One region of the Pseudarthrobacter sp. NPDC092419 genome, then DNA from elsewhere that is predicted to be linked to it. Evidence: riboswitches for the same ligand, from Rfam matches in the RefSeq annotation. Region 1 holds a riboswitch; each other region holds the start of a gene.
The links. Region 1 has a riboswitch for S-adenosylmethionine ahead of ACIQC0_RS00785 (homoserine O-acetyltransferase). Riboswitches for the same ligand answer to the same signal wherever they lie in the genome.
Positions count from the first base shown of each region.

Region 2: another riboswitch for S-adenosylmethionine. It lies ahead of ACIQC0_RS14205 (DUF1737 domain-containing protein); the one in region 1 lies ahead of ACIQC0_RS00785 (homoserine O-acetyltransferase).
Region 3: another riboswitch for S-adenosylmethionine. It lies ahead of ACIQC0_RS15155 (aminotransferase class V-fold PLP-dependent enzyme); the one in region 1 lies ahead of ACIQC0_RS00785 (homoserine O-acetyltransferase).

Region 1 is NZ_JBIVQF010000001.1:157,139-163,566, forward strand. Features, by position in the region: gene ACIQC0_RS00775 (zinc-dependent alcohol dehydrogenase family protein) at 1-578, opposite strand, end outside; gene ACIQC0_RS00780 (MFS transporter) at 689-2,071, opposite strand; gene ACIQC0_RS00785 (homoserine O-acetyltransferase) at 2,253-3,368, opposite strand; SAM riboswitch class IV at 3,382-3,497, opposite strand; gene ACIQC0_RS00790 (VOC family protein) at 3,671-4,309, shown strand; gene ACIQC0_RS00795 (CPBP family intramembrane glutamic endopeptidase) at 4,397-5,176, opposite strand; gene ACIQC0_RS00800 (DeoR/GlpR family DNA-binding transcription regulator) at 5,178-5,966, opposite strand; gene hutI (imidazolonepropionase) at 6,010-6,428, opposite strand, start outside.
Region 2 is NZ_JBIVQF010000009.1:106,666-113,093, forward strand. Features, by position in the region: gene ACIQC0_RS14190 (ABC transporter ATP-binding protein) at 1-190, opposite strand, end outside; gene ACIQC0_RS14195 (ABC transporter permease) at 187-1,875, opposite strand; gene ACIQC0_RS14200 (extracellular solute-binding protein) at 1,872-2,900, opposite strand; SAM riboswitch class IV at 3,137-3,252, shown strand; gene ACIQC0_RS14205 (DUF1737 domain-containing protein) at 3,266-3,538, shown strand; gene ACIQC0_RS14210 (rhodanese-like domain-containing protein) at 3,535-3,948, shown strand; gene ACIQC0_RS14215 (O-succinylhomoserine sulfhydrylase) at 3,945-5,153, shown strand; gene ACIQC0_RS14220 (EAL domain-containing protein) at 5,116-6,428, opposite strand, start outside.
Region 3 is NZ_JBIVQF010000011.1:2,308-8,735, reverse strand. Features, by position in the region: gene ACIQC0_RS15175 (DoxX family protein) at 47-562, shown strand; gene aroA (3-phosphoshikimate 1-carboxyvinyltransferase) at 569-1,936, shown strand; gene rsgA (ribosome small subunit-dependent GTPase A) at 1,920-3,035, shown strand; gene hisN (histidinol-phosphatase) at 3,082-3,894, shown strand; SAM riboswitch class IV at 4,063-4,176, shown strand; gene ACIQC0_RS15155 (aminotransferase class V-fold PLP-dependent enzyme) at 4,212-5,621, shown strand; gene ACIQC0_RS15150 (class I SAM-dependent methyltransferase) at 5,708-6,428, shown strand, end outside.

The sequences.
Region 1 (6,428 bases):
GCGTCGACCGCTGCCGTGTTGAAAACCGCACCCATGCCGGTGAGCACAGCGCACCCGAACATGGCCGCCACCGTGTCCGGAACGTCGTCGTCGATCACCACGACGGATTCCCTCGCCACCACGGCATAGTCGGCGAATGCCGAAACGCCAAGGTGGTGGTTGATGCGTTCCCCGGCAGGGGTCCGGAGCAGGGCCTCGCCATGCAGCAGGTCCCCTGAGCCGTTGACTTCAGCGGCGCGGTGGCAGAGTGCCGGCCGGCCGGCCCGGCAGGCGCGGCAGTCGCCGCAGCTGGGGACGAAGACCAGGACCACGTGGTCGCCCACGGAGACGCCTTCAACGCCGGGCCCCACGGCCTGCACGCGCCCCACAGCCTCGTGCCCCAGCGCCATGGGCAGCGGACGCACCCTGGACCCGTCGACCACTGAGAGGTCCGAGTGGCACAGGCTGGAGTAGGTGATCGCGACGCCCAGTTCCCCGGCACGCGGTTCGGGGCGGTCAAGTTCCTCCACCACCAGCGGGTGCGCCTCGGTGTAACTGGTGCCGGCGGGAACGGTGTTGTAGAGGACAGCGGCTCGCATGGCGGCTCCTTGCTGTGGCTGATTCGTGGAGTGGAGGTTCATGGCATGCAGTTGCCCGGACCCGGAAGCCGGGTCCGGGCAACTGCCCTGACTGGTGTCGCCCGCGTGGGTTATTTCTTGGACGCGGCGAGCAGATCCGCGGTGCCCTTGGCGTCCGCGGCGTCAACGTCGTGCAGCGAAATACCCCGGGTTTCCTTGAGGAAGAAGACCGAGACTGCCGTGACGACGCATGCTCCGAGCAGGTACAGCGCCACCGGAGTGGACGAGCCGAAGTTGCTCAGCAGTGCCGTGGCGATGATCGGGGCCAGCGAGCCGGCAACGATCGAGGTCACCTGGTAGCCCAGGGATACGCCGGAGTAGCGCATCCGGGTGGGGAACATTTCGGCCATGATGGAGGGCTGGCCCGCGTACATCAGTGCGTGGAAGATCAGGCCGATGGTGATGGCGGCCAGAATGATCATGTCGTTGGCAGTGTCCATCATGGGGAAGGCGAAGAAGCCCCAGGTACCGCCGAGGATCGCACCGGCCATGTAGACCGGGCGGCGGCCGAAGGCATCGGACATCTTGCCCACCAGCGGCACGGTGCAGAAGTGGATGAAGTGGGCCACCAGCAGCAGGAGCAGGATGCGGGAGGTGTCCGTCTCCACGACCACTTTCAGGTAGGTGATGGAGAACGTCACCACGAGGTAGTAGAGGATGTTCTCGGCGAAGCGCAGGCCCATGGCCGTGAAGACACCGCGCGGGTAGCGGCGGAAGACCTCAGCCACGCCGTAGCCCTTGTTCTCAACGGCGACTTCCTTGCGGGCCTCGATGAAGATCGGGGCGTCCTGGACCTTGGTCCGGATGTAGTAGCCGATGATGACGATCACGGCGGAGAGCCAGAACGCAACACGCCAGCCCCAGCCGAGGAATGCTTCCTGGGACAGCGTGGAGGACAGGGTGAAGAGGACGCCGGTAGCCAGCAGGTTGCCCATCGGCACCGCAGACTGCGGCCAGCTCGACCAGAACCCGCGCGACTTGTTGGGGCTGTGCTCGGCCACCAGCAGGACGGCACCGCCCCACTCGCCGCCGACCGCAAAGCCCTGGACGAACCGCAGGAACACCAGGAGGGCGGGCGCCCAGTAGCCGATCTGGGCGAACGTGGGAAGGCAGCCCATGAGGAAGGTGGCAACGCCAACCATGATGATGCTGAGCTGCAGCAGCTGCTTGCGGCCGAACTTGTCGCCAAAGTGGCCAAAGACAATGCCGCCGATGGGGCGGGCAACGAACCCGACGGCGTACGTCACGAAGGCGGCGATGATGCCGTCCAGCTCCGTACCCGAGTTGGGGAAGAACGTCTTGCCGAATACGAGCGTGGCGGCTGAGGCATAGAGGAAGAACTCGTACCATTCAACGACCGTGCCGGCCATGGAAGCCGTGACGACCTTCTTCAGGCCCGTGGACTTGACGTCGGGCTCCCCGACCCGCCCTGCGGCGGACTTTTCCGTACTCATTAATGAACTCCTTCGGCGTCTACGTCGACACCAGATGCGACCAGGATGTGGCGATGCGATGTGAGGTACACAACATACCGCCGATTCACACGAGTATGGTCTGCTTATGGCTGCAAGCTCAACGGCAAATAGTGCAGAAGGCCTCTGCATAAATGCACAGGGAGCGCGCGGAAGCCCGGAGTTAATCTTCGAGATGGTCGCGCAGCTGGGCGCCCAGCTGGCCGATTTCGGTCAGGAATCCGTCGTGGCCGATGGGCGCAGAGATGATGTGGACATCCACCTCGCCCGGCAGTGCGGCGGCGAGCTCGTGCGACTGCTCCGGGAAGTACAGCCGGTCGGTATCCACCGCGGCCACGAAGAATTTCGCGGTGGCCCGGCTCAGGCTTTCGGCCAGGGACCCCCTGCCGCGGGTGACGTCGTGGCTCATCAGCGCCTCAGTGAGGGCGATATAGCTGTTGGCGTCGAAGCGCCGGACCAGCTTGCTGCCCTGGTGGTCCAGGTAGCTTTCCACTTGGTAACGGCCGCGGCCGGAAAGCGTTTCGGCCTGCAGCGGTGCTTCGCCGGACTGCGGACTGCGGCCGAAGCGGCCGTCAAACTCCCGGGCTGAGCGGTAGGTAATGTGGGCGATCCGGCGGGCCAGGGCCAGGCCGTCCTCGGGGGACGCACCGCCGTAGTAGTCGCCGTCGTTATAGTTCGCGTCCTGACGGATGGCGAGCGTCTGGGCCTGGGCAAAGGCGATCTGCTCGGCCGTACTAGCGGCCCCGACGGCGATGACCGCGCAACGCTGCACACGCTCAGGGTAAGTGACGGCCCATTCCAAAGCCCGCGCACCGCCCATGGACCCGCCCAGCACGGCGAACCAGGACCGGATGCCCAGTTGGTCGGCCAGCCGCGCTTCCGCCACGGTGCTATCGCGCAGGGTCACCAGCGGGAAGCGGGAGCCCCATGGCTTGCCGTCGGGAGCGGGCGACGACGGCCCGGTGGACCCGTAGCATCCGCCCAGGATGTTGATCGCCACCACGAAGAATTTGTCGGTGTCGACGGGCGCGCCCGGGCCGGCCAACTCTTCCCACCAGCCGTCCTCGTCCGTGTCGCCTCGGGTCACGTGGGTGCTGCCGGTCAGTGCATGTTCAATGAGGACGGCATTGGAGCCGTCGGCATTGAGCGTGCCCCATGTTTCATAGGCAAGGATGACGTCCGGCAGGAAGCCGCCGGCTTCCAGTTCCAGCCCGCCAATGCCTGCATACCGGACCACGCCGTGCCGGGGCCCCGCGGTGCGGGGAACGGTGACTGTCATGTGCAAAACCTCTTCTACGCGCTTGCCCGCCGCCGGAGGGCCGGCGGGCCAGGTCCTCACCCGGGGCACCCCGCCGCGGTAGGAGGGTTGCCGGCCAGCAAGCCGGGGCTGTTGCTGGCACTCATGACCTCCCTCGAGTGTATGAAAGATCCCCCCAGCGGCGCCACGCGTGTGACCCGTTATGACATCCGCCGATACACCGGCATCCGACCCGCGGCGCTTTGCGCCAAGGGTTCCGCCCCCATTTCCAAGTAAGGCAAACCTAAGCTGAGAGCCTGATCACAAAGTGCCAAGATGTTGCCATGCGCATGGATCACGTCTCTTACGCCTGTGAACACGATGGCCTGGCGGCCACCACTGAACGGATTTCCTCCGCCCTGGGCGTCGAGGCAGTCAAGGGCGGGGTACATCCCCGTTTTGGAACGCGCAACATGATCATCCCGCTGGCGGGACACAAATACTTGGAGGTCGTGGAGGTCCTGGACCACCCGGCTTCGGACAAGGCACCGTTCGGCCAGGCTGTGCGTGCCCGTTCGGCGGCTGGCGGCGGCTGGATGGGCTGGTGCGTCGAGGTGGACGACCTGGCACCGTTCGAGGAGCGTCTGGGCCGCTCGGCGGTCAACGGCAACCGCAAGTTCCCGGATGGCCGCGAGCTGGTCTGGAAGCAGATCGGCATCCTTGGCCTGATCGCTGACCCGCAGGTGCCCTACATGCTCAAGTGGGAGGGCGACCCGTCGCTGCACCCCTCGAATGCCTACAACAGCAGCCTCAAGATGCGGTCGCTGACCATCGCCGGCTCCCCCGAGCGCGTCACCGAATGGCTCGGCGAGCCGGTAGAGCGCCCGCTGGAAGACGTTGCCGTGGACTGGGTGGCGCCGCACGGCACCCCGGGCATCCTGTCAGTGACGTTCGAGACTGCCACCGGCGCCGTCACGATCTGACCGCACCACAGCTTCGGCCGCCATCAGCGGGTGACAATGGCGTCACCCACCGATGGCGGCCGAATCCTTTTAACCAGGCCCCTCCGGTCAGCCCAGGCCCACCGCACGGCCGAAGAGGCTGAAGCCGACGAACGCGACCGTATCGAGCAGGGCGTGGGCGATCACCAAAGGCATGACCCTCCGTGTCCGGGTGTACAGCCAGGCGAAGACGATGCCCATCACCACGTTTCCGATGAAGGGTCCGAACCCCTGGTACAGATGGTAGGTGCCGCGCAGCAGGGCGCTGGCGCCAATGGCGGCCGGGACGCTCCAGCCGAACTTGCCGAACCGGTCCAGCAGGTAGCCCACCACGATCACCTCCTCCACCAGCCCGTGGCGCACCGCCGAAAGAACGAGGACCGGGACCGTCCACCAGTAAGCGTCCAGTGCGCTGGGGATGATGGCCGTGGTGATGCCGAGTGCCCGGCCCGCTGCGTAGAGCCCCAGCGACGGCACCCCGATCAGCGCAGCCAGCCCCAGGCCGTGCAGGATGTCACGGCCTGGGCGGGACAGGTCCAGGCCCAGCTTCCGGAACGCAGATCCGCTGGAAGGAAGCCCTTCGGAGGCGGTCCGCCGCTGGTCCGTGAGGAAGTAGATCACCAGCAGCACCGGGACCAGGGCAAAGACGATGTCCAGCAGCTGGTAGGTCAGGTCGAAGTACTCGCGGCTGCTCTGCTGGCGGTTGAGCGTGGACGTGCCCTGCGCCAGCGGCGCCCGGGACATCTTGTCCAGGAGCTGGACCACGGAGTACACGGCGGACTGACCCAGGGACAGGCCCAGGACAATGAGGACTTCGAAGGTGAGTCGTCGGTGTGATGAGACCAGCATGTCAGGCAGGCGCCACGATCACTTCGGTGCCCCGGGCTTCAAAGGCGGCCTTGTCCCGTGCGGAAATCCCCGAGTCGGTGATCAGCCGGGTGAAGTTATAGCCGTGCATGGTGGCGAAGGCGCGGACGCCCACCTTTGACGAATCGGCCAGGACGTAGGACACCCGGGCCCGGCTGGCCAGGAGGGCATTCACGGAAGCTTCCCCTTCGCCGGTGTTGGTGGGCCCCACCTCGGGATCGATTCCGTTGACGCCGATAAACGCGATATCCAGCACTACCTTCTGCATGATGATGTCCGTGTAGGGGCCCACCAGTTCATAGGACCGGGGGTTGAGGATTCCACCCGTCACCATGACCTTGATGTTGGGCCGGACGGCCAGCTGCCCGGCGATGTTGATGGCATTGGTGACCACAGTAAGGGTGGGCTGGTTTGAGGGTGCATTGAGGTCCTCGCGGGTGGCCAGGATCTGGGCCAGCGCCGTGCTGGTGGTGCCGCCGCACAGGCCGATGACGGCGCCGGGGCTGATGAGCGCGGACGCGGCCTGGGCAATCTGCTGTTTGGCCTCCGCGTGGTCGTCCCGGTTGTACCGGCCGGGCAGGTCGTAGGCCAGGGCACCGGTGGTGGCCCCGCCCCGGGTGCGCGTCAGCAGCCGTCGCTTGGCCAGGCTGTCCAGGTCCCGCCGGGCAGTAGCGGGCGAGACGTTCAAGGTGGTAACGATTTCCTCGACTTCCACCTGGCCGGTCCGGGCCAGCAGGTCCAGGATCGCCGTGAGTCGGTCGGTACGGGTCATGCTGGAAGCCTCCGGGGGTTGCAGTCTGGGGCGGTGCCGGCTGCTACCCCACCCGCACGCCGGCCCGCCACACAGCGTACGTCAGCGGCATGCCCGGACGGTAGGCGAGATGCGTGGCGGAGGGGGCGTTCAGCAGGTGGAGGTCCGCGCGGTGTCCGACGGCGATGGATCCCACCGCGCGTTCGCCGTCGGCATCCTTGCCGGTGTCCCGGTGGAGGGCCAGGGCGCCTCCGTAGGTTGCGGCGCGGACGGCTTCATGCACGCTGAGCCGCATTTGCAGCACCGCGGTGGTGACGCAGAAGGACATGGAGCTGGTGTAGGAGGTGCCGGGATTGCAATTGGAAGCCAGCGCCACCTGGACGCCGGCGTCCAGCAGGGCGCGGGCGGGAGCCAATGGCTGGCGGGTGGAGAGGTCGCAGGCCGGAAGGCACGTGGCCACGGTGCCGCGCCGGCCCGATCCTG
Region 2 (6,428 bases), on a different contig from region 1:
GCCCGGCGATGAGCCGAAGCATGGTGGATTTTCCACACCCTGAGGGTCCGATGACGCTGACCAGCTCGCCGGGCGCCACTGTCAGGTCAATGGACGCCGCAGCGGCGACCTTGCCGTAACTCATGCTGACGCCCGCAAGCTCCAGGGAGGGTGTTCCGTTGGCGATAGCGCTGTTCGTCAGACTGCTCATGATGCCCCCGCCCCGGTACGCAGGCCGGCAGTCCGCCGGAAGAGGAAATACACCGGAATGATGGCGACGGCCACGATGCCCAGGGCTGGCAGGGCCGCCTTTTCCCAGAAGTTCTCGCGGGCCAGCTCATACACCCACACCGAAACGGTGGTGAATCCGAACGGCCTCAGGAGCAGGACGATCGGCAGTTCCTTAACCGCGTCGATGGCCACGAGGGCGGCGGCCACGGCCGCTCCGCGGCGGGCCAGGGGGAGGTGTATCCGGGCCAGCAGCCGTCCCGGAGTGGCGCCGAGGCTCAACGCGGACGCCGTCAAGGCTGGTGAGATCTTGGCGAAGCTCGCGTCCACGGCCTGGTAGGCGGGCCCCAGGAAACGGACCACGTACGCGGCAAGGATGCCGGCCACCGAGCCGGTCACCAGCAGCCCGGTACCGCCGGGCACGCCGGCAGCTTCCACGAGTTCGTCGAGCTTGGCGAAGGCGATGAGGACGCCGATGCCGATCACGGCTCCGGGAACGGCGTAGCCGAAAGTGGTGGCCTGCGCTGCCGAAACAACCACCCGTCCGCCGCCCAGGCGCACGCTGTGTCCGATGGCCAAGGCAAGGGCCGCACACGCCAGGGCCGCAATCGCCGCCACCACCATGCTGTTCAGCAGGTAGCCCTGGAAACGCGGGTCAAGCATCGGTCCTGCGGCGGACGACACGGCCTCGCCAACCGCCCAGGCGGCCAGCCGGGCAAGGGGAAGCAGGAAGCCCGCGGAGAGGACAGCCACGCCCGCGAGCATTGCGGCCCACCCGGCCCAGCCGGACAGTTTCCGTGGCTGGAGCCCTTCTCCCCTGCCGGCTTTCTGGTGGAACCGGGACCGGCCGCGGAACAGGCGCTCAGCGGCGAGCACCGCCACGGCGAAGAGGAGGACCAGGACGGAGAGCTGGGTGGCGGCATGGAAATCGAAGCTTCCCTTCCACACCAGGTACACGCCCACCGAGACCGTCTGGACGTTGAAGTACTGGACGGTGGCGAAGTCCGTGAGGGTTTCCATCATCACCAGCGCCAGGGCAGCGGCAAGGGACGGCCGGGCGAGCGGCGCCAGGACGCGCCAGAGGGTCCGGCCACGGCTGGCGCCCAGGGTGCGGGCAGCATCGTAGGTGGCGGCACCCTGCTCGCTGAACGCCGTGCGGGCCAGGAGGTAGACGTAGGGGTAGAGCGTCAGCGACATCACCAGGATCGCGCCCGGCAGGGACCGCACCTCAGGAAGCCAGGCGCCGGGGCCGAAGACTGACCGCAGCAAGGCCTGTACCGGACCGCCGACGTCGAAGGTGGAAAGGAACACGAAGCCCAGGATGTAGGCGGGCATCGCAAGCGGAAGCACCAGGGCCCAGGAAAGGACGTTGCGGAGCGGAAAGGTGTAGGCGGTGACCAGCCAGGCGAGTCCGCCCCCCACCAGCAGCGTTCCGGCACCGACGCCGACCATCAGCAGCACGGTGGTGAGCACCATTGCGCCGAGGTCGCGCGGCACGGTCCCGCTGCCCAGCGTGCCGATACCGTCCACGAGGACGGCTACAACGGGCGTTGCCACCAGGGCGGCCACCAGCAGGACGAGCGCGGACCAGAGCGGCCGCCCGTTTCCGGCGAGCATCCGCCGCCTGGCCGGCGCGGCAGATGCGGTCAGGACAGCCGGTCGGCTCACTTATATCCCGCTTCGGCGAGCAGCTCGGTGGCCTCGGCATTCAGGTCGCCGTAAGCCTCGGCGTTCAGGGGCATGCGCTTGAAGTCGCCGAAGCCTGCGATCAGCGGCTCGGGCTTGGTGGACGGGTTCACGGGGAACTCGTGGTTCGCGTCCACGAAGGCATTCTGCCCCTTGGTTGCCAGCCATTCAATGAGCTGCTGGGCCTTTTCAGGATTGTCCGAGTTCCCCACCACGCCCGCACCGGAGATGTTCACGTGAGTTCCCGCACCCGCCTGGCTGGCCCAGAACAGGTCAACGCCGAAGTTGGGGTCTGATTCCAGCTTGCGGGCCAGGTAGTAGTGGTTGTTAATGCCAACGTCGCACGCGCCGGCGTCGATCGCCTCGAGCAGCAGGACGTCGTTGCTCATGATGTCCACGTCGTTCGCCACCCAGCCCTTGACGATCTCAAGGGCTTTTTCCTTGCCGTGGAGGTCGATCAGGCCGGCAACCAGTGACTGGGTGTAGGAAGAGGTGGCGTCGCGCATGCACAGGCGACCCTTCCACTTAGCGTCGGCCAGGCCGGCGTAGGTGTCTTTGGTATCGAATTCGGCCGGATCCACCTTCTCCGGGTTGTAGGTGATGGTGCGGGCGCGCATCGCGAGGCCGAACCACTTTCCGTCGGGGTCCCGCAGGTCGGCCGGTACGGCCTGTTCAAGGGCGGGCGACTTAACGCTGGCAAGCACGTCCTGCCGCCCGGCGTTCCACAAGTTGCCCGCGTCAACGGTCATGAAGATATCCGCGGGGGTGTCTTTTCCTTCGGCCTTGACCCGCTCCAGCAGCTCCGCGTCATCGCCGGTGATGAACTCGACGGAAATGCCGGTCTCCTTGGTGAACTCGCCGAACGCGCCCTCAAGGTCGTAATGGCGGGCCGAATAGATCTGCAGGTCCGCCGGCTCCTTGCCGATGCCCAGCACGCCGCAGCCGCTCAAGGCCAAAGCGGACACCGTCAACGCGGCGCAGGCAGCAAGAAGCTTGGGTCGATGCATGAGGAGGCACTCCTGAAAGAAACGGCCGAAGCCGCACGAAACGAACACAAAAGGAAGGTTAGCGTTACCTTACCAGAGGCCATGCAGGCTGCAGTATATGGGATGCGTCACGTCTGCTCCGCCGCCACGCCGCAGACGCGGGATCCCTGTCTTCCTTGCCGGCGCGCACATTTCAGTTACGGAACATGACGACGACGGCGGTGCCGGGGTGCGCCCCGGATGTTACGTTTTGGGGGAGTAATGAGAACCGGCGCCAAGCCCTGACTGGCCGGTCGGCAACCCTCCCTTTCGCGGCGGGGTGCCTCAGGTGAATACTCGGCATATCGACCCATTCGAGCTGCAAGCGTGAGAGAAGGAGTTCTGTCGTGTCTGACGCATCCGCCCCTGAAGAAAAACTGTCCTACCGCCTGATTACGGGCCCCGATGACCGCGCCTTCTGTGAGCGTATTTCGACCGCCCTCTCCGAGGGCTACGTCCTGCACGGCAGCCCGGCGGCCACGTTCAACGGCACGGGAGTCATCGTGGCGCAGGCCCTGATCCTGCCGTCCGCCATCGCCTCCGCAGACGCCGCCGTGGCCACCGCCGTCGAAGACCTGGAATCTCCGGACCTCGAGTTCGACGGCGAGGGACACGCGTGAGCTACGCAGGCGACCTCACGCCGCACGAGGCCTGGGCCAAACTGGAGCAGGGCGCCATCTTGGTGGATGTACGCACCGAAGGCGAATGGGCGCACATCGGCATCCCGGACACGAACGCCACGGACAACGACCCGCTGTTCATCCAGTGGACCTTTCCCGGCGGGATTCCCAACCCTGACTTCATCAATGACCTGCGGAGCCAGGCGCCGGAGGACCCCCACGCCGAGTTGCTCTTCCTGTGCCGCTCCGGCCAGCGTTCCATCTCGGCCGCCATCGCTGCCACGCAGGCCGGTTTCACGTCGTACAACATCCTTGAAGGGTTCGAGGGCGTCCCTGACCGGCACGGTGAGCGGACGGTCAACGGCTGGAAGAACAGCGGCCTGCCCACCAACCTGGGGATCTCCGAGTGACGTTCAACCCGGATGCCGCCACCTGGAGCGCTGACACCCAGGCTGTCCGCGGCGGCCTGGACCGCACCAACTTCCAGGAAACGTCCGAGGCCGTCTTCCTGAACTCCGGCTTCGTCTACGAATCCGCCGCCGCCGCCGAGCGCGCATTCACCGGCGAAGACGAGCGGTTCGTGTACTCCCGCTACGGCAACCCGTCTGTGGCCACCTTCCAGGAACGGCTGCGCCTCCTCGAGGGAACCGAGGCGTGCTTTGCGACGGCGTCCGGCATGTCCGCGGTATTCACCGCCCTGGGTGCCCTGCTGGCTGCCGGTGACCGCGTGGTTGCCGCCCGTTCCCTGTTCGGGTCCTGCTTCGTGATTCTCAACGAAATCCTGCCCCGGTGGGGTGTGGAGACGGTGTTCGTGGACGGCCCGGACCTGGACCAGTGGCGCGAGGCCCTGTCGCAGCCCACTACTGCCGTCTTCTTTGAATCCCCGTCCAACCCGATGCAGGAAATCGTGGACATTGCTGCGGTCAGCGACCTGGCGCATGCCGCCGGGGCCGCGGTCGTCGTCGACAATGTCTTTGCCACGCCCCTGCTGCAGCGCTGCGGCGGCCTGGGCGCCGACGTCATCGTCTACTCGGGCACCAAGCACATCGACGGGCAGGGCCGGGTGCTGGGCGGAGCGATCCTGGGCACCAAGGAGTTCATCGAGGGGCCCGTGAAGCAGCTGATGCGGCACACCGGCCCCGCACTGTCGGCGTTCAACGCCTGGGTGCTGACCAAGGGCCTGGAGACCATGGCACTAAGGGTGAACCACTCTTCCTCCACAGCACTGCGGCTGGCAAAGTGGCTGGAGGAACAGCCTGCAGTCCAGTGGGTCAAGTACCCGCTGCTGAAATCACATCCCCAGTACGAATTGGCGGCCAGGCAGATGCGGGCCGGAGGGACAGTGCTGACGTTCGAACTGGCAGCGGGCGCCGGCCGGACGGGCAAGGACGCGGCGTTCGCCCTGCTGGACGGGCTGCGCATCATTGACATTTCCAACAACCTGGGCGACGCAAAGTCGCTCATCACGCACCCTGCCACCACCACGCACCGCGCGATGGGTCCGGAGGGACGCGCGGCCATCGGGCTGACTGACGGAGTGGTCCGGTTGTCCGTGGGCCTTGAGGACGTGAGCGACCTTATCGGCGATCTTGAACAGGCGCTGAAGCAAATCTAAGGCAGTCACGGCCCTGTGCACGCTCCGCGGCTACCCAGGCGTACTGCGTACGCAGCCACTCCTCGATTGCGGCGCCGGGAAGGGGCCGGCACCAGTGGTAGCCCTGGCCCAGCCGAGCGTTCAGTCCTGCTACCTCGGCCGCCTGGCCGTCAGTTTCAACACCCTCGGCTACCACTACCAGGTCCAGCGCGGCAGCCATGGAAATGATGGCGGCGACGAGGGCGCGTGCGCGTGCAGCGCCTTCCCGTCCCAGCGGCCTGATGAAAGACCGGTCGATTTTGATGACGTTGGCCGGAATGCGGCTGAGGTAGCTGAGGGCGGAATATCCCGTTCCGAAGTCATCCACAGCTATTCCCACCCCCAGTTTCCGCAGCCGCTCCAGGACCTGGACGGAGCCATCCAGGTCACCGACCAGTTCGGACTCGGTAATTTCAAGCACGACGGCGTCCGGCTGGATTCCTACTGCGGCTATTGCCTTCTGGACTTCGTCGAAGATCGAGGGGTCCTGCAATTGTCTGGCGGAGATATTCACCCCGATGGCGAGACCCTCCGCCCCGGGGAGCGACTGACGCCAGATTCGGGCCTGCTGCAGAGCCTCCTGCAGCACCCAGGCGCCGATTCGGAGAATCAGCCCGGACTTCTCCGCGATGGGGATAAACTCCCCGGCAGTCACCATCCCAACGCCTGGCCGGTTCCAGCGGACCAGGGCTTCAAGGCCGATCGGCCTGAAGTCCTCCAGGTCAAGGACCGGCTGGTAGTACAGTTCCAGTTCGTTCCGTTCTATGGCACGGGAAAGCTGGGACTCAATGTTGATGACCTCAAGGGCCTGGTGCTGCATCTTCTCGTCAAACAGGAACGCCGCCCCTTTCCCGTCAGCCTTGGAGTGGTACATGGCAGCGTCGGAGCGGTGGAGGAGGGAGTCTGCTGTGTCGCCCGGCTCCGAGAGGACGATTCCGATGCTCACTGAGACAAACAACTCGTTACCTTGGATGGTAAAGGGCTCCTGGACAGCCGAGGCTATCCTGTCCGCTATTTTCCGGGCGTTCTCCTCATCCGTGTCGCTGCAGACGACCACAAACTCGTCCCCGGCGAAGCGCGAGGCAACATCCTGGGTCCGGATGACTGCGGTGAGCCGGGCGCCGAACTGGGCGAGCAGGCTGTCCCCTGCTGCATGCCCCATTCCGTCATTGATGAGCTTGAACCGGTCCAGATCCAGGAAGAAGACCGCCACGGCACTGCCCGAGCTGTGTGCTTTGGCCAAGGCGTCATCAAGCT
Region 3 (6,428 bases), on a different contig from region 1:
CGGACTCCCCCGCTCCGATGCGGCTCGTCCATCCAGGAGGAAATCCATGTCCGTTATCCGCACGCTTGCACGGCCCATGCTGGCCTCCAGTTTTGTCCTGGCCGGAATGGACAAGCTCAAGAATTCCGACGACACCGCCCAGCAGCTCTCTCCGCTGCTCCGCAAGGCCGCCGCTGCCCTGCCCTTCCAGGCTGATGAGAAGGCCCTGGCCCGCGTCATTGGCGGCACCCAGGTTGGCGCGGGCATCCTGTTTGGGCTGGGGAAGTTCTCCCGCCTCTCCGCCGGCGTGCTGACGGTGGTATCGCTCCTGAACACCTTCGTGGAATGGCGCAGCGCCGACATCAGCAGCAAGGAGGGCCGCGAGCACCGGCGCACCCAGCTCCTGAAGAATCTCTCGCTCAGCGGCGGCGCGCTGCTGGCTTCAGTGGACACCGCGGGCAAGCCCGGGCTGGCATGGCGCGCGGAGCACCTCGCCGCGGATGCACGCAGGACAACCAACAAAAAGATCCACAAGGCCGACAAAGCCGTTCGCCGTGCCGTCGGGCACGCCACGGGGGCATAAAGCCGAATGACCGCAGCACCCGCAGCACCGGCCGGCACCGGAGCACTCCCCCACTGGCCCGCACCGTTCGCATCGCGGCCTGTCAACGCCACCGTCCAGGTCCCTGGCTCCAAGTCGCTGACCAACCGGTATCTGGTGCTTGCCGCACTGGCTGACGGCCCGTCCCGCCTGCGCGCACCCCTGCATTCCAGGGATTCGGCCCTGATGATCGACGCCCTGCGCCAGCTGGGGGCCACCATCACCGAGGTTCCGGGTGATGGGGCATTCGGGCCGGACCTCGAGGTCATTCCGGCCCGTGCCGGCGCGCCGGCTGCGGACGCGGCCATCGACTGCGGCCTGGCCGGCACGGTGATGCGGTTCGTCCCGCCGCTCGCAGCGCTCCGGAACGGCACCAGCGTGTTTGACGGCGATCCCCACGCGCGCAAGCGGCCCATGGGAACGATCATCGAGGCCCTGTTGGGGCTGGGCGTGGCGGTTACCGCAGAAGGCGGGGGCACGCCGTCGTCCCTTCCGTTCGTGGTGGAAGGCACCGGGGAAGTCCGCGGCGGGCACCTCGTGATCGACGCCAGCGCGTCCTCCCAGTTTGTTTCCGCCCTGCTGCTGGTGGGCGCCCGTTTCACCGAGGGACTGCATCTGGAACACGCCGGCGCCACGGTTCCGAGCCTGGACCACATCAACATGACCGTCGCCGTTCTCCGCGGCGCCGGAGTGCAGGTGGATGATTCCAAGCCCAACCACTGGGTGGTGCAACCCGGGCCCATCCGCGCCTTCGACCAGCGGATCGAGCAGGACCTTTCCAACGCGGGGCCGTTCCTGGCCGCGGCCCTGGCCACGGGCGGAACCGTGCGGATCCCGGACTGGCCCGAACAGACGCAACAGGTGGGCGACCTGTGGCGCAGCATCCTCGCTGAGCTGGGGGCGGACGTCACCCTCCGCGACGGCACGCTGACGGTCACCGGCGGTCCGGAGATCAAGGGCGGCGATTTTGCCGACACCAGCGAACTGGCCCCCACCGTGGCGGCGTTGTGCGCCCTTGCCTCCGGGCCATCCCGGCTGAGCGGTATCGCGCACCTGCGCGGCCACGAAACGGACCGGCTCGCCGCGCTCGTTACTGAAATCAACCGGCTGGGCGGCGACGCCGAGGAGACCAGCGACGGGCTGATGATCCGCCCCGCTCCGCTGCGCGCCGGCGTCGTGCACACTTATGCGGACCACCGGATGGCCACCGCGGGCGCCATCCTGGGCCTTGCCGTCCACGGAGTTGAGGTGGAGGATATCGCCACCACTGGCAAGACGATGCCGGACTTCCCCAGGCTCTGGTCCGAGATGCTCGCGCAAGGGGCGGAGGGTTCGGGCAGTGGCTCGGAGCACTGACTCCTGGGATGAGTCGGATGTCCGCATCCGGCCCAGCAAGAAAGGCTCCCGGCCGCGCACCAAGGACCGGCCCAGCCACGACGACGCTGTCACGGGGCGCATCATCACGGTGGACCGGGGTCGCTATACGGCCGTTGTGGACGAGGATTCCCCGTCCGAGCGCGTGGTCGTCGCGGCCCGGGCGCGTGAACTGCGGCGCTCCCCGGTGGTTGCCGGCGACTTCGTTTCGCTGGTGGGTGACGTTTCCGGCGAGCCCGATACGCTGGCGCGCCTGGTGAAGATCCAGGACCGCCGCACCCTGCTGCGCCGCAGCGCCGACGACACCGACCCTATTGAGCGCGCAGTGGTGGCCAACGCGGACCAGCTGGTCATCGTTGTCGCCGCGGCCAACCCGGAGCCGCGCACCGGGTTCATCGACCGCGCCCTGGTGGCAGCGTACGACGCCGGCATCGAGCCGATCCTGCTGGTTACCAAAGCGGACGTCAGGGATCCTGCGGAGCTCCTTTCGAACTACACGCACCTTGAGTTCCCCGTCATCATCAGCCGGACGGCCGACGACCGCGCCTCGGGAATCGACGCCCGCTCCGACGACGGCCTATCCGCCCGGCTGGACAGCGGCGCCGTCGCCCGGCTGCGGGCCCATCTGGACGGCAAGGTCACCGTGATGCTGGGCCATTCCGGCGTGGGCAAGTCCACCATGGTCAACGCCCTGACCGGGGCGGAACGCGCGACGGGCGGCGTCAATGCGGTCACGGGCCGCGGCCGCCACACCTCCTCGTCCGCGCTGGCCCTCCGGCTTGCAGAGGCTCCCCCTGGCAGCTGGATCATTGACACCCCCGGCATCCGCTCGTTCGGGCTCGCCCACGTGGACCCCGACCGGATCCTGCGTTCCTTTCCGGATCTCTCCCCCGGGATCGAGGACTGCGAGCGGGGCTGCAAGCACACCGCCGCCGCCGTGGACTGCGGGCTCGATGCGTGGGTCAACGACGGGCACGCAGGACCCACCGGGCCCGCCCGGCTGGCATCCCTGCGCCGTCTGCTCGGTGCGGATCCGCGCAACGAGGCGCAGGAAGCCAAGGAACTCGGAAGCGTCACCTGACACCCGATCTCCCAGCAGATCCGCGCGCAGACGGTAGTTTGGAACTATGATCCAACCCGCTTCGAGCTATAACGATGACCTGCGCCTGGCCCATGTCCTGGCCGACTCCGTGGATGACCAGACCATGAGCCGCTTCAAGGCCCTCGATCTCCATGTGGAGACCAAGCCGGACCTAACGCCGGTCACCGACGCGGACAAGGCCGCCGAGGAGGCCATCCGCGGCCAGCTCTCCCGTTCCCGGCCACGCGACGCCGTGCTCGGCGAGGAATTCGGCAGCACCGGCCATGGTTCGCGCCGGTGGATCATCGACCCCATCGACGGGACGAAGAACTTTGTCCGCGGCGTGCCGGTCTGGGCCACCCTCATCGCCCTCGTGGACGAGGGTGAACCGGTGGTTGGTGTGGTGAGCGCTCCCGCCCTGGGCAAGCGCTGGTGGGGTGCCAAGGGCATGGGTTCCTACACCGGCCGGTCCCTGGCGGCAGCAAGCCGGCTCCGGGTCTCCAACGTCTCCAATCTGGCGGACGCGTCGCTGTCCTACTCGAGCCTGGGCGGCTGGAAGGAGCGGGGCAACCTCGACGAGTTCCTGGGCCTGACCGAGGACGTCTGGCGCACCCGGGCCTTCGGGGACTTCTGGTCGTACTGCATGGTGGCGGAGGGTTCCGTGGACATTGCCTGCGAGCCGGAACTGAACCTTTATGACATGGCCGCGCTGGTGCCCATCGTGGTGGAAGCCGGTGGCCGCTTCACCTCACTGGAAGGCCAGGACGGGCCCTTCGGCGGGAATGCCCTGGCCACCAACTCCATCCTGCACACCGAAGTACTGCACCGGCTCAACCCCTACCTGGACGACCTCCTGTAGGCCGCCGGACTCTCCGGACCGAAGATTACGACGACGGGCGCCGCGAACGGAGTCGTCCGTCGTCGTAATCTTCGCCGAAACACGCCTTTGGCAGCTGGGCGTAACAAAGGCCTTAACATTTCGCTCCGCTTCAGCCTTGCCCGCTGGAATGTCCTACGCTCTTAATCAGGTCACGAGTGCCAGCGCTAAACCCCGGTTTGCTGGCCGGCAACCCTCCATTCGCGGTGGGGTGCCCCGGGTGACGACCAGGCCGGTCCGGAGCGGATGCGGCAAGCGCGGATTCCCTGTTTGTGGAGTCCTTTCCCAGTGAGGTCTCTGTGACAACTGCCACTGTCGCCCCCGCCGTTGCGGCCCCGCCTGCCGATTCCATTGCCGCCGCCGCAGCCCGTCCGCTGGCTGCCGTCACCGGCGCGGAAATCCAGGCGCCCCTGATCACCGGCGGTCACGTCCGCTATGCCAACCTGGACTATGGCGCCTCCGCCCCCGCGCTTTCGGTGGTGTCGGCCTACCTGAACGAAATCCTGCCGTATTACGCCAGCGTGCACCGCGGCGCCGGCTACGCGTCCCAGATCAGTACGTCCGTGTACGAAAACGCCCGGGACATCGTCCGCGACTTCGTGGGCGGACGGCCGGACGATTCCGTCATTTTCACCCGCAACACCACGGATTCGCTCAACCTGCTGGCCGGCTGCCTGCCCGTAGCCGACGGCCGCCCGGCCGGCGATGTCCTGTACCTGGATATCGAGCACCACGCCAACCTGCTGCCGTGGCAGGGCGTCCCGCACCGAAGCATCGTGGCAGCGGACACCATCGCCGACACCCTGGACGCAGTCCGCGCCGAGCTGGAGCAAGGTGGCGTTATCCTGCTGGCAGTCACCGGAGCGTCCAATGTCACCGGGGAAATCCTGCCGGTGCGCGCCCTTGCGGCACTCGCCCACCAGTATGGCGCCAGGATCGTGGTTGATGCCGCCCAGCTCGCACCGCACCGTCGGATTGACATCACAGCAGACGACGTCGACTACCTCGCCTTCTCGGGGCACAAGCTCTACGCGCCCTTCGGCGCTGGGGTGCTGGTAGGCCGTCCCGATTGGCTGGACGCGGGCGTCCCGCACCTTGCCGGCGGCGGCGCCGTCAAGGAAGCACGGCTCGACGGCGTCCGCTGGGCCACCGGACCGGCCCGCCATGAGGGTGGCTCGCCTAACGTCCTCGGAGCCGCCACCCTCGCGCGCGCCACCCAGGTCATCGCCGGGCTGGACCAGGAGCGCTGGCACGCCCATGAGTCAGCCGTCCGGTCTTTCCTGGTGGAGGGCCTCCAGCAGATCAGCGGCGTGACGGTGCACCAGATCTTCAAGGACACCAACCCGGAAACGGACACCATCGGCGTGGTGAACTTCTCGGTGGAGGGCTACGACGCCGGACTCGTGGCGGCCTACCTGTCCGCCGAGCACGGCGTGGGCCTGCGCGACGGCCGGTTCTGCGCCCACCCGCTGCTCAAGCGGCTGGGACTGCCGTCGGGGTCGCTGCGGGCCAGCTTCGGCGTGGGTTCCCGGCTGGAGGACGCGCAGCGCCTGCTGGCGGGAATCGAAGCACTCAAGACCACCGGGCTGGGCTGGGACTACGTGGTGGACGCCGGCCGCTGGGTGCCGGCGAACGACACCCGGACCTACCCGCACTGGGCGCCGAACACCCCCGGCACCGCCGGCGCGGCTCCCTGCACCGACAGCTGAGGGCACCGGCACCCAAGGCGCTGAGCCACCGGTCCATACTGTAAATTCGAAAGAACCCGCAAGGCATGGACTGAAGGAGGCCGCACGTGGTTCGGGGTGGCCCCAAGATGGATCACGGGCGGCGCCGGGAGCTGGGCAGCAGCTTCCGCTCCGGCGGCAGCCACTACCAGCGCGTGCGGCCCGGGTATCCGCAGGACTCCGCCGATTGGCTGGTCCCTCCCGGAGCAAGGGATGCGCTGGACGTAGGCGCAGGGACCGGAAAGTTCACCGCGCTGCTCCTGGACCGTGGCCTCAAGGTGACGGCCATCGATCCGTCCGCGGACATGCTGGCCCAACTGCAGCTCCACTGCCCTGCTGCCACGGCTGTGGCGGGGACTGCGGAGGCGACCGGCCTTCCTGAAGCGGCGTTCGACGTCGTCACTGTGGCCCAGGCATGGCACTGGTGCGATCCGCTCGCGGCAAGCACCGAACTGGCGCGCGTGCTGCGGCCCGGCGGCACCCTGGGACTCGTGTGGAACCAGTTGGACACGTCGGTGCCGTGGGTGCACCGCCTGTCCCGGATCATGCACGCCGGCGATGTCTACAAACCTGATTTCCGGCCGGTGGTTGGACCGGAATTCACAGGGCTCGAGGGGCATCTCACGCACTGGCAGGACACCGTAACCACCGAGGACCTGATGGAGCTGGCCAAATCACGCAGCTATTACCTTCGGGCAGGCGAGGCAACCCGCGCCAAGGTGCTGGCCAACCTGGACTGGTACCTGCATGACCATCTGGGCCACGCAACCGGGCTTGACCTGAAGCTGC